DNA from 2 places in the Flagellimonas sp. ABD4_174 genome. Region 1 is predicted to be linked to the other one. Evidence: riboswitches for the same ligand, from Rfam matches in the RefSeq annotation. Region 1 holds a riboswitch; the other holds the start of a gene.

Region 1 (7,538 bases):
GTTTTTGTAAGGAGGTGTTTTCATCACTGTAATTACTGTGAACCAATTTTAGGTTTCCTGCTTGTTTGGACTTTAAGCGGTCCAAACAAAAGTTTTTGGTCATGGTCATGGCAAAAGCCTCTACATTTTTGTACTTCCCCATCGACTCGTTCTTAGACCAAAGCTTCAACAAAATTTCTTGAGTGGCGTCTTCCGCTTCTTCTCGGGAGACCAATAGGCGCTTGGCGAGCCTAAAAAGTTTATCCTGAAAAGGCAAAACCACATTTAAAAATTCTGCTTGTTTCATTTGGTTGTCTTAGTTATTTTAAGGCCTTTCTTATCGACCTACACTATCACGACGATACATATCGAATATTGTTACAAAAAATTTGCGATTTCCTCAGATAAGCCTATTTTGCAAGGTAAATTTATTTGATATAACGTTTGGTTTTACTCTTACCCATCCTAGTTTCTTAGAGTTTGGAACAAAATTTGAGTAAATTCAAAAAAAATTAAGCTATGAAAAAGTACCTCTATCTATTTTTGGGAGCAACACTCCTATTCACCTCGTGTAGTAGTGACGACAATGAAATCAATAATGGCCCTACCCCCGACCCAGAACCCGGTGCGGATGTTACAGCACAAAATTTTATGTGGCAGGCCATGAACCTTTGGTATTTTTGGCAAGGGGATGTTGAGGATTTGGCAGATGATAGGTTTTCCACAAATGCCGAGTACACTGCTTTTTTAGAGGCCAATTCAAATGCCGAAAACTTTTTTTATAGCATTTGTAACAGACATGAGGAGATTTTTGGGGATGACAACGCCATAGATCGATTTAGTTTTGCCAATGATGACTATTCGGAACTGGTAAGTGGCCTATCTGGAATATCCCAAAGTAATGGGGTCGAATTTAGATTGAGCCTGATTAGCGGTACGGAAAATGTTTTTGGCTATGTACTTTACATATGGCCGGATTCCGATGCCTCGACCAAAGATATACAACGTGGCGAGTTTTTCACCAGGGTCGATGGCACCCAACTTACCATTAACAACTACAGGAATCTTTTGTTCGGTGATAACAGCACTTACACGCTTGGAATGGCGACCGTTACCGACAATACCATCTCTGATAGCGCCAAAGAAGTAGAACTTACCAAAATAGAAAATCAAGTCGAGGACCCCATCTTGATTGCCGAAACACTGGATGTAAACGGGACTAAAGTTGCCTATTTAATGTACAACCGTTTTTTAAGCAGTTTCGATGAAGATTTGAACGCTGCCTTTGCCAAATTTGTAGCCGACGGAGCAACAGAACTTGTTTTGGACATGCGCTACAATCCGGGAGGTTCCGTAAACACATCCCGTTTACTGGCCAGTATGGTCTATGGGACCAACACAGGTGAGGTATACATAAAACAAAGGTGGAACGATAAAATACAAGTACAGTTCAGCGAAGAATTTTTAACTGATTATTTTGCAAATTCCACAGGCACCAGCGCCATTAACTCCTTAAATTTAGACCGTGTTTTTGTTATTGCCACAGGTGATTCTGCCTCGGCAAGTGAATTGGTAATGAACGGACTTGACCCCTATATCGATGTAATCCATATTGGAGAAACAACGCGTGGTAAAAATGAATTTTCAATTACCTTGGTAGATGACCCAGAAAACTCTTTTATTTATAATAGTGACCGTGAGGGCAATATCAATGCTGAAAATTCTTGGGGATTACAACCTTTGGTTGGAAGGAACGAGAATGCAGATGGGTTTTATGATTACACCAATGGCTTGGCGCCAGACATTGCCCTAGAAGAAGATTTAACCAATTTTGGAGTCTTGGGCGATGTAAACGAGCCTCTATTGGCCCGTGCTCTACAAGAAATTACAGGTAGCTCTGCCAAAATAGACTTTACTGTGGAAATGCCCGCAGAATCTTTTACGTCATCTAGATTGGAAACTCCTATAAAGGACAATATGTATTTGGAAAAACCACTACAGTTAAACAACTAATAAAAAAGCGGCCGATCGGCCGCTTTTCTTTTTTTAAAGGTTCAGGCTGAGGCCGACCCTAAAGTTTCGTCCTCTGGTGGTGAACCCAAGCAACTCCCTATAATCCTCGTTCAACAAATTATCCGCGTTCACAAAAACATTTAATTTGTTTTTGATCAACTCATGCTGAACAGAAAGATTCAATATTGAAAACGGGTCAAGGGCTACATCGGTAAAAGTAGAAAAATCAGTATCAAAACGCTCACCGGTATAGGCATAGCTTAAAGATACATTGGTACTTTCACAAAACTGATACCATAAAGAAACATTGGCCTTGTGCTTGGGAATACGTATGGCATTGTCGCCTTTCCGTTCCGTAAAGGTATAATTGGCATTTACACTAAAATTGCTCAAAGGCAACCAAGTTGCTTCCACTTCCACCCCGTTGGCATCAATCTCATCGGCAACATTTATCGTTGTAAAGTTAGCATCGTAACCAATGGCATTTGTTTCGTTTCTATCAAAATAAACCGTACTGATTCTTAATGTATTGTTCAATTTAAACTCCACGCCCGCCTCAATAGTGGTATTTTCTTCTGGCTCCAAGTCTGGGTTTCCACCAAAAGCACCGAACAACTGGGTCAAGTTCGGTGTAATATAAGAGGTTGCATACGATCCCATCAATTTTATATACCCTTTATTCGTATCAAATACATAAGATGGGTTCAGGTTGTACACAAAATGGTTTCCATATTCGGAGTGATTGTTCAAGCGGGCACCTGCATTCAAATTCAATCCAAAATCCGAAACATAGACCACATTGGCATAAGGATCTACAATGGTAAAATCAACCTCCTCCGCAAAAATAGCCTCGTCCTTAATATAGTTTACTCCAAGTATCGTATGGAACTGCTCTCCAAAAACATATTTATGGTACACATCCAATACCCAATTGTTGCCTTCGGTAGTGCTTTCACCAAAAGTATCGTTGGCCATGGACTCGTAATCTGTATAGGCCGCATTTAAGTGAACCGATCCTTTGCCATACTCAAATTCAGAGGAAACCCCAACCCTTTGCTGCTCGTTCTCCCCTACATTTGGAGCTTCGGCCAAAGAAGCATCATATTCATTCCAAAATTTGGTTTGATTGCCATATAGCTGAACGCCGAACCTTTCCGTAAATTGATAGCCAAACCTTACATTGGTGCTGTAATTTGAAAAAACATCCTCTTCATTTTCAGGTGTCACAGCAGCAGACAATCCACTTTTGTACCGATTGGAAAAATCCACCCCATAATTGAACTTGCCCAATGTGCCATTTACATTTGCGGAATTTTGAATGCTACCTATATTATAATTCTGGTCCTCCGCAGTTTGATTGGTCCCGACACTGGTTTCAAAATTACCGGCCATCTTCTTTTTGGAACTCTTTTTTGTTGTAATGTTGATCACCGCAGTAACTGCATTGGTTCCGTAAAGTGTGCTGGCCGCACCTTTAATGATCTCAATGGACTCAATTGTACTGGGAGACAGCAGACGTAGATCATATTCGGCAGAAAATGTGGATGGGTCGGCCACACGAACGCCATCGATAATGATCAAGACCTGTCTGCCACGGCCACCCCGGGCGTAAACCCCTAGCACATCGCCATCCCTGCCCCGGCTACCGGCAATCTCGATACCACTTTTTGTGTTGATGATCTCGGCAACCGTTCTGCCTTGGTTTCGCTGCATTTCCTCAGCTGTGATCTTGATTACCGTTTTTCCTGAGTTTTCACGCTTCAATTCAAATTTTGAGTCGCTAACAACAACCTCGTCCAGTTGTTGAACTTTAAGTGAATCTTGCTGTATCTGTTGTGCAAAGATCCCCTGTCCCGCCAATAAAGCGGTAATTAACCATAAATGATTTTTCTTCATTTCGTTTAATTGAATAAACGGGAGAATAGTATGTGTTGCATACGTAAACCTTTATCCCGAAAGTTTAACAATGTTTGTTTGAATGTGGCAGGTCTCCTGGCTTGTGTTTTGCCTCCTACCTTCCCGCCCATTGGACAGTGGTTTTAGAAGATGAGACAAACGCCCAATACTTACTTTTAAAAAAACAGTAATTCTTGGGCACAACTTACAGTTGCGGGAACAGCTCCGGATTTGCACCGGATTCCCTTTTAATCCCACGGAAAACCGTGAGAACCAAAATTCGAGGCCAAAGCTAATCAATCTGTTTAATCTTTTTCCTCAAAAATTAAATAATCTTACTTTTGGGCCATGGCAAAACAACAATGGTCAATTCTAGTTTTAGGATTTCTTTTGATGACTTCGGTAGGTTGCAAACAGGGAAAAAAACAGCAACCTTCCCAAAATCAAGAATTAGATTCTAAAGTAAAATATGCAACCGGATTTAAAGTAACCAAAGAGACCGATCTTACAATAATAGAGGTCACCGGGGCTTGGCCCGGGGCAAAAAGTTTTAAATATGCGTTGGTTCCCAAGGAAAAATTACCGTCCATTACTCTACCAAAAGATGCATACGATGCCATTATCGCCACCCCAGTAGAAAAGGTGGTGCTTACTTCCACTACCCACATAGAACCCTTACAAAAACTTGGGGCGTTAAATACCGTAATCGGCTTTCCAAATACGGACTACATTTCAACACCCGAGGCCAGAGAGCGAATTTCGGCAGGGCACATAAAGGATTTGGGAATGAATGATGTTCTCAACACAGAAATGGTACTGGCCCTAGACCCCGAACTTATTTTTGGATTTAGCATTAATGAGGAGAACAAGGCCTACGATATTTTAAAACAGGCAGGAATTCCAGTAGCCTACAATGGTGATTGGGTGGAGCATACCCCGCTCGGTAAAGCCGAATGGATCAAGTTTTTTGCTCCATTTTTCAATAAGGAAGCCCTGGGCGATAGTATTTTCACAGAAGTTGAATCATCTTACAAACAAGCAAAAGAGATTGCAAAAAAAGCAAAATCCAAACCTACCGTGCTAACTGGGGGACTTTACAAGGATGTGTGGTATGTGGCTGGGGGACAAAGCTGGATGGCCCGCTTTATAAAAGATGCAAATGCCGATTATGCGTGGGCTTCCACACCCGAGACAGGAAGCATTGGGCTAAGTCTCGAATCGGTTTTGGAAAAAGCCCAAGATGCCGAATTTTGGTTTAACCCATCAGCACAAACCACTTACGACCAAATAAAAGCCGCAAATACACATTACGGCCGGTTTTCTGCTTTTACGAACCAAAAAGTATATTCCAATGCCATTGAAAAAGGCGAAACCGGTGGACTTATTTTTTACGAATCGGCACCTCACCGACCCGATGTGGTCTTAAAGGATTTTATTAAGATATTGCATCCGGAATTATTACCAGAACACCAGCTGCAATTTATCAAACCCATAAAATAAATGCCATTCACAAGAACATATCGCATTTCCTTTTTGCTATTGTTGGTTGCATTATTATGTTCTTCGTTGTTGAATATTAGTTCAGGATCGGTTTCCATCCCCTTTGCCGACGTGCTATCTATTTTGCTTGGAAAATTGCCAAAGACAGACTCTTGGGAATATATTATATGGAACTATCGGATTCCAAAAGCATTTACCTCCATATTGGTTGGCGCAGGATTATCCTTGAGCGGTCTTTTAATGCAAACATTGTTTAGAAATCCATTGGCCGAACCTTTTGTTTTGGGAATAAGTTCCGGGGCCAGTTTGGGTGCCGCACTACTGTTAATGGGGTCAACATTTTTAACCGGTTTTGCTACCTTTTCTTTTTTGAGCGATGTTTCCCTTGCCATCGCGGCCAGCATTGGAAGCTTTTTGGTTCTCTTTGTTGTTATGCTTGTCGCACAACGGGTAAAGGACACCATGGCTTTACTGATCATTGGTTTGATGTTCGGTAGTATTACCTCGGCCATAGTCAGTGTGCTCGCTTATTTTTCGAGCGCAGAAAATTTACAACGCTTTATTTTTTGGTCGTTCGGAAGCGTTGGGAACCTATCTATTGACCAATTATTGCTTTTAGGAACTATTGTTGCCATGGGGGTGTTGCTCAGTGTGCGCTCCATTAAATCATTGAACGCTTTTTTGTTGGGTGAAAATTATGCGCAAAGCTTGGGGGTTTCCTTGAAAAAATCACGATTGACCATCATTATCGCCACTGGATTATTGGCCGGGGGCATCACAGCTTTTGCCGGCCCAATAGCCTTTGTTGGCCTGGCCGTTCCGCACCTTACCCGTCAAATTTTTGATACCATGGAGCACAAAGTATTGATCCCGGCCGTAATGCTGTACGGGGCCATTTTAATGTTGTTGTGCGATACCTTGGCCCAATTGCCCAACTCCGCTAGTGTATTGCCCATAAACACCATCACCTCTTTGGTCGGTGCACCGGTTGTTATTTGGATTTTGGTCCGTAAACGCAAAATGATGTTCTAATGGCTAAAGTTGACGAAAACATACTATCCATAAAGGATTTGGCCATTGGATACGATTCAAGAGTCGTAGCTGAACATATCAATTTTGACTTAAAAGCTGGAATGCTCTGCGGAATTGTGGGCATAAACGGTATTGGAAAATCTACTCTACTTCGCACTTTGGGCGGGTTTCAACCCAAAATTTCCGGTGATATAATTTTGAACCATAAAAACTTGAAAGATTACACCGCTTCCAATTTATCCAAAGAACTTAGCGTGGTATTGACGGAGCAACCTGCTTCTAAAAATCTGACCGTTCAAGAATTGATTGCCTTGGGCCGCCAACCGTACACCAATTGGTTGGGCTCACTTACCGAACTGGACAAGGAGCAGATACGATCAAGTGTGGCCGCTTTTTTGCTGGAAGACCTTAAACACCGAAAATGCCATGAGCTCAGCGATGGCCAGATGCAGAGGGTACTGGTGGCCCGCGCCATGGCACAGGACACCTCCATTATTTTGCTGGACGAACCTACCACCCACTTAGACCTGTACCACAAAGTACAGATTCTTAAAATGCTCCAGGAATTGGCCCACAACAAACATAAAACCATCCTTTTTACAACCCATGAAATAGAATTGGCCATCCAACTGTGCGATCGAATATTAATTTTGGACGGTAAGGACCAACCCTTTGGCGACCCCTGCAAATTGATAGAAAAGCAGCACTTTGACCGTCTTTTTCCATCGGAAATGGTAAAGTTTGATGCTAAAACCGGTACGTATAAAGTTTCAAAATAGGAACAACATTCCTGATGCACAAAACTGCTTTTTTAAATCAAAACAGTCAATATTTATATTGTGGATTTCCTACAAAGCCCAAATGACATTTTATCTTTGTAATCCATTATCTTTATCTTCAATAAACAATTTAATGAGCACAGTATTTATCTATTTGATTATTGGCTTAATAGCAATGGCCCTGGGCCTTTTTGTCGGTATTTATATCCAAAAACTGAAAACCAAATCGAACGAAAGTGTTTGGGGGGAGCGGGAACAACAACTAAACGCCACTATCACATCCCTAAAAGATAGAATACAGCTAAACGAGGAGGACCAAAAACAGTTGCAACGGGAAAA
Region 2 (7,538 bases), 2.8 Mb from region 1:
ATATGAATATCCGTGGGGGCCCTCAGGGCTCCACGGTTTAAAAAAAAAACTATGAAACTAAAATTTAAACACATCTTTATCGCCACTTCAATTATATTTTTGTCGAGCTGCTCAAGTAGTGACGACTCTACTATTGATGAAGAAAAGCCTGCGATCAGCATAAACTTCTCGGGTGGCTTTCCCCAAGCCTGCGAAGTACTGCAAAGGGGTCAGACCTACACATTTAAGGCCCAAGCAACGGATAATGTATCCTTGGCCTCCTATAGTTTGGACATACATCACAATTTTGACCACCACACCCACGATGACCAGGGTGCTCAATGTGATCTAGAAGCTGTTAAAAGTGCAGAAAATCCATTGATTTACATGCAAAACTTTACTATTGCAGAAGGTGGAACTTCACATGAGATCAATATTAGCATTACCATACCGGAAGATATAGATACCGGCGACTACCATTGTGCCTACTCCGTAACGGATGCCACTGGATGGCAAGGTAGAACATCTGTGGACATTAAGATTGTGGAATAAAACGGAGACTGTCCTTCGTTTTATTAATTTGCCCACAGCAATAAAAACTAAAACCACGGACGCAAAAATATGGTTGATCCCGTATTTAAGTAAAGTCTTCTTCAACAGAACAAAAAAATGAGGTCCCGTTGTCGGGACCTCATTTTTTAATATCAAATTTGGATTTTCTATGCCTCACAGCTCACACAATCCTTCTTTTGCTTGAATTTTTGTGCAGCATTCATGCTATGCTGGTAGTACAGGGATTTAAGTCCCAATTTCCAAGCGGTAACGTGGATTTTGTTGATATCCTTGGTAGGCATGTCCGGGTGCACAATAATGTTCACCGATTGCCCTTGATCTATATGGTTCTGCCTATTGGCAGCTTGATAAATTATATCAAGTTGATCTATTTCTGAATAGGTTTTAAAGACCGCCTTTTCTTCTTCGGTCAAAAAGTCCAAATGTTGTACAGAACCATCCATATCACGGATACTTTTCCAAACTTCAGGCGTATTTTGTCCTTTTTCCTCCAACAAATCTATTAAAAATGGGTTTTTGATGGTTGTTTTGATCTTGGCAATATCCTTTACATAACAGTTGGACCAAATGGGTTCTATTCCTTGGGACACTTGACCTAAAATAAAGGCAGATGAGGTAGTAGGCGCAATCGCGTTCAATGTTGCGTTACGCCTTCCGTAACCTTTCAACACCTCCGGCTCACCAAATCGTTCGGCCAATTGTTCTGAAGCTTTGTAGGAACGTTCTTTGATTTCCCTAAAAATTTCGCTGTTCAAGTTATACGCTTCCTGACTGTTAAAGGCCACTCTTTTGGACTGCAATAAAGAATGCCAGCCCAAGACCCCAAGACCCAAGGAACGGTTTTGCTTTGCAAAGTTGTAAGCTCTTTCCATAAATAGGAAAGTCTGTCTGTCCTCTCTGTCCGAAGAATCTCTGTAAGCCTCCAATTTTTCGATGAACTCTGTAATTACTGCATCCAAGAAATGGACCATGGTCTCTACCGCATCGGTTTTTTTCCATTTATCGTAATGCATCAAGTTTACGCTGGAGAGCACACAAACAAAAGACCAATTATCATTAGATGGCAACATAATCTCTGTACACAGGTTACTGGCATGAATACGGTGGTTCTTGTCCTTGTATACATCCGCTGCACCGTCATTGGCATTATCGGTAAAGAACACATACGGATATCCCATTTCACCCCTACGTTGCAACACTTTGGCCCATATGGTTCTTTTTTCTACGTCTCCCTCGATCATTTCCTGCATCCACTGGTTGGTCACCGTTACACCATGTGTTAATTGTTGGATCGGGTTACCCTCGGTACCGATCTCTAAAAATTCCATGATATCCTTATGATCGATCGGTAAATATGGAGAAAAACGACCGCGACGAACCGAACCTTGGCTAACCACATCCACCATGGATTCGAACAACTGCATAATATGAACTGCTCCCGAGGCTTGACCATTATTTTTTACAGGAGCACCCCTGTGCCTAATATTTCCAAAATATCCCGATGTCCCACCACCTAGTTTGGACATCATTCCTACCTCGGACTGTGTATAAAGGATATTCCCCATATCATCGTCGATATGTGAGCCAAAGCAACTAATGGGCAAACCACGTTTTTTACCAAAATTGGACCAAACCGGAGATGCCAAGGAGAAAAATCCTTCGGACATATATCCATAAAATTTATCCGAATACCCAGGAATTTGCAATATCTCCTCGGCCCTATCGGCAATCTCGCGGATACGCCCTTCAGGGGTTACGCCCTCGGTTAGGTACCCAGATGCCAAAAACTTTCGGCTATACTCGTTCAACCATTCGAACCCCTTGTCTTCCTCGGTTTTAAGTTTGGACAAGGTATCCTTTCTTGCGTTTACAAGTTCTTGTGTTTTATTGTCTTGTTTTTGGTCTGTGGTCGGGGTTAGTTGTGTTCTCTTCTCCATAATTTAAAAAAGGTCGTCGCTTGTTATACTTTGTGTTCTTTTGCTATAGTTAATGGATCTTTTTACAAAAAAGTCTCCGTGTTTTGTTCCAATGATCTCGTCATCGAACCATTCGGTCTGCTCCAATAATTTTTGATCGACATCAAATATTTTAGAAATCCCGATACTCTCCAATGAGTTGTTGAATCTGTTCTTGATAAACTCGTTTACCAAGTTTTTGGGCAAGAAATCCAATTCACCAGCTTCAAATATCCAATCCACTATTTTACTTTCCGATTCAAATGCCTTCTCACAGATATCTTGGATCATTTCCTTGTATGCATCATCGAACCATTCCGGGTGTTCTTTTTTGATGATATTGATTACATCGATACCAAAATCACCATGGATCTGCTCTTCCTTGGATGTGGCCTCCACAACGTTCGAAATTCCCTTCAGTACATTTTTATGTTTGTTGAACGCCATAATGATCAGGAACTGGGAGAAAAGGGAAACATGTTCGATAAAAAGGGAAAATAGCAAGATGGACTCGGCATACTCCTTATTGTTTTCGCTTTTTGCATTTTTAAGTGCTGTCTCCAAATACTGCACTCTTTTCATGATCACCGGTTTCTTCTTCAGGTTTTCAAACTCTTGGTTCAGTCCCAAAATTTCCAGTAGGTGCGAGTAAGCATCGTGGTGGCGCACCTCGCTCTCCGCAAATGTGGCTCCCACCGAACCTATTTCTGGTTTTGGCATACGATGGTATATGTCGCCCCAAAATGTTTTTACGGCCACCTCGATCTGGGAAATGGCCAACATGGTATTTTTAATGGCACTTCGTTCCACTTCGGTCAATCCGGATTTAAAATCTTGGATATCGCTGGTAAAGTTAAACTCGGTATGTATCCAATACGAGTGTCTGATCGCGGGAACGTATTCGTATAATTGTGGGTATTCGTAAGGTTTAAGGTTTATTCGTTTTTCAAAAATATCGGACTCCCGCATTTGGGCCCTTTTGTTCCTATAAATAATGTACGCCTTTGCCACATCGTGGAACTCACTGTCCATAAGTTGGTTCTCTACAACATCTTGCACTTCTTCAACAGTGGGCACATAATGTTGGTCTTGGCTCTTTCGTTCCAACAACTCTTTATTTACGTTGCTGGCTATGGTCTGCGCATCGGTGATCTGGCCATGCTCCACAGCTGTCATGGCTTTCAAGATTGCATTCGTAATCTTGTGTAAATCAAATTCTTGCGTACTAAAATCCCTCTTAGTTATATGAGTTATCTGCATGAAGAAAACGGTTTGGAGTTGAAAAAATAGCTTGACTGTAAAATTCATATTTTCTTCACTTCGATTTGAAGTTTCGTCGATCAGGTTCTTAACACTGTTATCAACATTCGAAATTTTTGACGTTCAAAATCCATGGGAACAAACGTAGGATAAGGGCTGAGAAAAATCCACATTGGAACCGACTGCCAAGAAATACTTTTTCACAGTTTTTTAACAATTGCAAACATATAATCCCAAACACCCTTATTACATAAGGCTTTAAGCAGATTTCAATCAAAAAAAAGATCATTTGTCCAATTCCGCCCAAGCACCAACCCCAAAAGATCTGTTCATTAAATTTTACCGCATAAAAATCAGATAGAAATAATTTCAAGGTAAATTCAAATTTCGATACATTTACCACCAAATAAGTTCTTTACTTAATTTCTTTATCATAACGATAGGGTTTCCGACACATATCGGAATTAAAAGGGAATCGTGTGTAAATCACGAGCTGACGCGCAACTGTAAGTTCGATTCCGTTTTTGGAATAGTATGTTTTTGCAAAAAACCATTGTCTTTCCCAAAAAAAGATGAGAAGGTGGCAAAAATCGAACAAGCCAGGATACCTGCCCATTTCGTTCCTACTCTGTAGGATTTTGACGATGCCTTCGCGTAAAGGGCAAGTCGAACGTTTGAACTTTCACCGGCTTATCCGGCAAAACTCCACACACGTTCCACTTGTTTAAGGCATTGCGAAGTTGAGCTAAGGAGCTTTTATCTAATTGTTCAATTTTATAAAAGCTTTTGCCATGGAAATCAGCGAACGCATACAGCGATCAAAAACAAACATTTTTAAAGCGGTATTCCCCAATACCGTAAACCACTACGACACCTTGTTTGGCGGAACCGCACTTAGCCTAATGGACGAGGTTGCCTTTATTACTGCAACACGGTTCAGCAGAAAACGAATGGTGACCGTAAGTACAGATCGTATAGATTTTGACCACCCAATTCCTGCAGGTACCATTATTGAACTGATAGGCGAAGTAATAAAGGTGGGCAACAAAAGTTTAAAAGTGCAAGTGGACATTTATTTGGAAGAAATGTATTCCAGCCAAAGGGAAAAGGCCATCTGCGGCCAGTTCACCTTTGTTGCCTTGAACCAGGACAAAACACCAATTCCAGTGGTTTAATTTAACGTAGAACAAAACAATGACGAAAGACAACAAACTCCAGGCATCCCCATTACTAAGCTTTGATTTTTATTTGGAAAGCTATCACAGGTTATTGGGCAACCTAAAAAAAGAAGCAGACCTAAAGAAAATCACCTACCTGCTTGGTGAGGAAATATCGCAAGAGAATCAGAGTCTTATAATAAAGGAAAACTACGACGCCCTGGTCGTTACCGACCCGGACCATTCCATTCTTTGGGTGAATGATGGTTTTATAGAAATGACAGGGTATCAAAAAAATTACGCGCTACAAAAAAAACCGAGCTTTTTACAAGGAAAAGAAACATCAAAAACCATCAAAAAAGAAATTAGGGAACAGTTAAACGCGCATCACAGTTTTGATGGCGCGGTGATCAATTATCGCAAAAATGGCGAACCTTATCTATGTCACATCAAAATATTGCCACATTATAGCCCCCAAAAAAAACTATCCTGTTTCATAGCTTTGGAAAAAGAACTAAAAGCTGCTTAAAACAGGCAGCTTTTTTTACATCTATCAATTAAGTGGATTATATTTGTACAGGTTCAAAAAATCTTTCTTGAAACAGCGGAGTCTTCCCATATTGTTCACACTTTTGTATGTAATGGCCATGTTAAGGCCCGTACTTCCTGTTTTTGAGTATGTGGTCAACCAAGACTACATTGCCGAGTATTTGTGCGTGAACAAGGACAAACCAATGCTCAACTGTAACGGTAAGTGCTATCTGTCCAAAATGTTGCAAGAAGAACAAGACGAAAAAAAGCAAAATCTACCCTCTATTAACATGAAAGAGTATCCCATTGGCTTTGTGGATATTCTTTTTTGCGATTTTACTCCGCAAACTTTGGAAAACGACCAGTTACCGGAATTTACCTCGAGCAAACCGCGCCAATTTACAGCTTCGGTTTTTCGCCCGCCCATCATTTGTTAACACCGACCTTTTTTATAGTTGTGCTATTTCCCTAAAGGGAAAAAAGCAACTGTGCCTATACTTTTAAGTATTGTGCCCTTGGCACATGTATGTAACATTTTTAATCCGGGAGGCTTTTAAGCAGAGGATTCCCAACTCATAACTATTTGAATTACAGATGAAATCAATTTATAAATTATCAACCGTATTATTTTTATCCATTTTATTGGCATCATGTAGCAGCGATGACGATTCCACACAACTGAGCGGCACCGGAATGGTAAAAATTGAATTTGACAACAGCGTATCCGCGGACGACCTTATTTTAGGGTCTTCCTACACCAATTCCCAGAATGAGACCTTGACCATAGAACGCCTGAACTACATTGTCGGGAATTTTAGGCTGACCGATGAAGATGGCAATATATTCACCTATCCTAAGGATACGGGCTTTTTTATAACAAGCGAAGAAACCGGAAAAACAGAAGTAGTTCTTTACGATGTTCCTGCCGGCAAGTACACTTCAATAACGTTTGGAATTGGTGTGGACCAGGAAAAGTATCTCTTGGGAGCCGAAGGACAGGGAGACCTCCTTACCGAAGCTGAAAACAATAACATGATGTGGTCCTGGCAAGCTGGCTACAAGTTCCTGAATTTTGAGGGAACGTTTACCTCGGCCACGGTTACCGATGACACCAATTTTAAGATTCATATGGGAAGTCACGGTTCCAGCTTGGACAATTACAAAGAAACCACGCTAAGCCTTGGAACAGATGCCTTGGTCAGTGATGATATGACCCCGATAATCCATATTGTGGCCAATGCCGGCAATATACTGGATGGACAACATAAAATATCGCTTACCGAACAAGCGGTAATTATGGTCAGCGAGGAAAAATCACCCCTAATCGCCACAAACACATCAAATATGTTCACTGTGGATCACGTACACAACGGAGACGGAAGCTCACACTAGATTTTATACCTATGAAACATCTAATATGGGCAATCCTGCTAATGATGTTATCTGCCTGCAGCCAAAACGATGAGGAGTACCAGAGTATTGGTGACAACGAACTCTTGTCCGTTACCATACCTTCAAACTTTCCGCCAATGATCTATAATGCAGAAGCCAATCCTCCTACCAAATTCGGTTTTGAATTGGGAAAAAAACTGTTTTATGATGGCAAATTATCAGCAAACGGTTTTATATCCTGTGGTTTTTGTCATGAACAAAAATTTTCGTTCACGCACCATGGTCATCAATTTAGCCATGGCATAAACGATTTAGAAGGAACCCGAAACACTCCCTCGATTGCCAACATGGCTTTCTTTTCGGAATTCGCTTGGGACGGAGCCACCAATCACTTGGATCTTTTTCCCATAATCCCGATTACAAACGAGGTGGAAATGGGAGAAACCATGACAGGAATTCTTCAAAAATTACAGAAAGATGGCGATTACCAAAATGCATTCAATGCCGCTTTTGAAGAAGGCGGTGTAAGCCACGAGAACTTTTTGAAAGCCATTGCACAGTTTATGGTGATGATGGTTTCTTATAACTCCAAATACGACAAATATGTACGGAACGAAGATGGGGTTACTTTGACCGACCAAGAACTTCACGGTATGTCTATTTTCAAAGAAAAATGCGCTAGCTGCCACAC

What was found. Region 1 has a riboswitch for cobalamin ahead of ACXAFK_RS12540 (TonB-dependent receptor plug domain-containing protein). Riboswitches for the same ligand answer to the same signal wherever they lie in the genome.
Region 2: another riboswitch for cobalamin. It lies ahead of ACXAFK_RS00085 (acyl-CoA thioesterase); the one in region 1 lies ahead of ACXAFK_RS12540 (TonB-dependent receptor plug domain-containing protein).

What each region holds. Positions count from the first base shown of each region.
Region 1 is NZ_JBSWWP010000001.1:2,808,669-2,816,206, forward strand. It holds gene ACXAFK_RS12530 (RNA polymerase sigma factor) at 1-286, opposite strand, end outside; gene ACXAFK_RS12535 (S41 family peptidase) at 499-1,992, shown strand; gene ACXAFK_RS12540 (TonB-dependent receptor plug domain-containing protein) at 2,026-3,888, opposite strand; cobalamin riboswitch at 3,958-4,181, opposite strand; gene ACXAFK_RS12545 (ABC transporter substrate-binding protein) at 4,237-5,388, shown strand; gene ACXAFK_RS12550 (FecCD family ABC transporter permease) at 5,389-6,420, shown strand; gene ACXAFK_RS12555 (ABC transporter ATP-binding protein) at 6,420-7,199, shown strand; gene rmuC (DNA recombination protein RmuC) at 7,333-7,538, shown strand, end outside.
Region 2 is NZ_JBSWWP010000001.1:17,826-25,363, forward strand. It holds gene ACXAFK_RS00065 (DUF4625 domain-containing protein) at 1-1, shown strand, start outside; gene ACXAFK_RS00070 (DUF4625 domain-containing protein) at 52-531, shown strand; gene ACXAFK_RS00075 (ribonucleoside-diphosphate reductase subunit alpha) at 699-2,489, opposite strand; gene ACXAFK_RS00080 (ribonucleotide-diphosphate reductase subunit beta) at 2,493-3,767, opposite strand; cobalamin riboswitch at 4,194-4,397, shown strand; gene ACXAFK_RS00085 (acyl-CoA thioesterase) at 4,559-4,942, shown strand; gene ACXAFK_RS00090 (PAS domain-containing protein) at 4,962-5,453, shown strand; gene ACXAFK_RS00095 (hypothetical protein) at 5,521-5,892, shown strand; gene ACXAFK_RS00100 (MbnP family protein) at 6,050-6,847, shown strand; gene ACXAFK_RS00105 (cytochrome-c peroxidase) at 6,859-7,538, shown strand, end outside.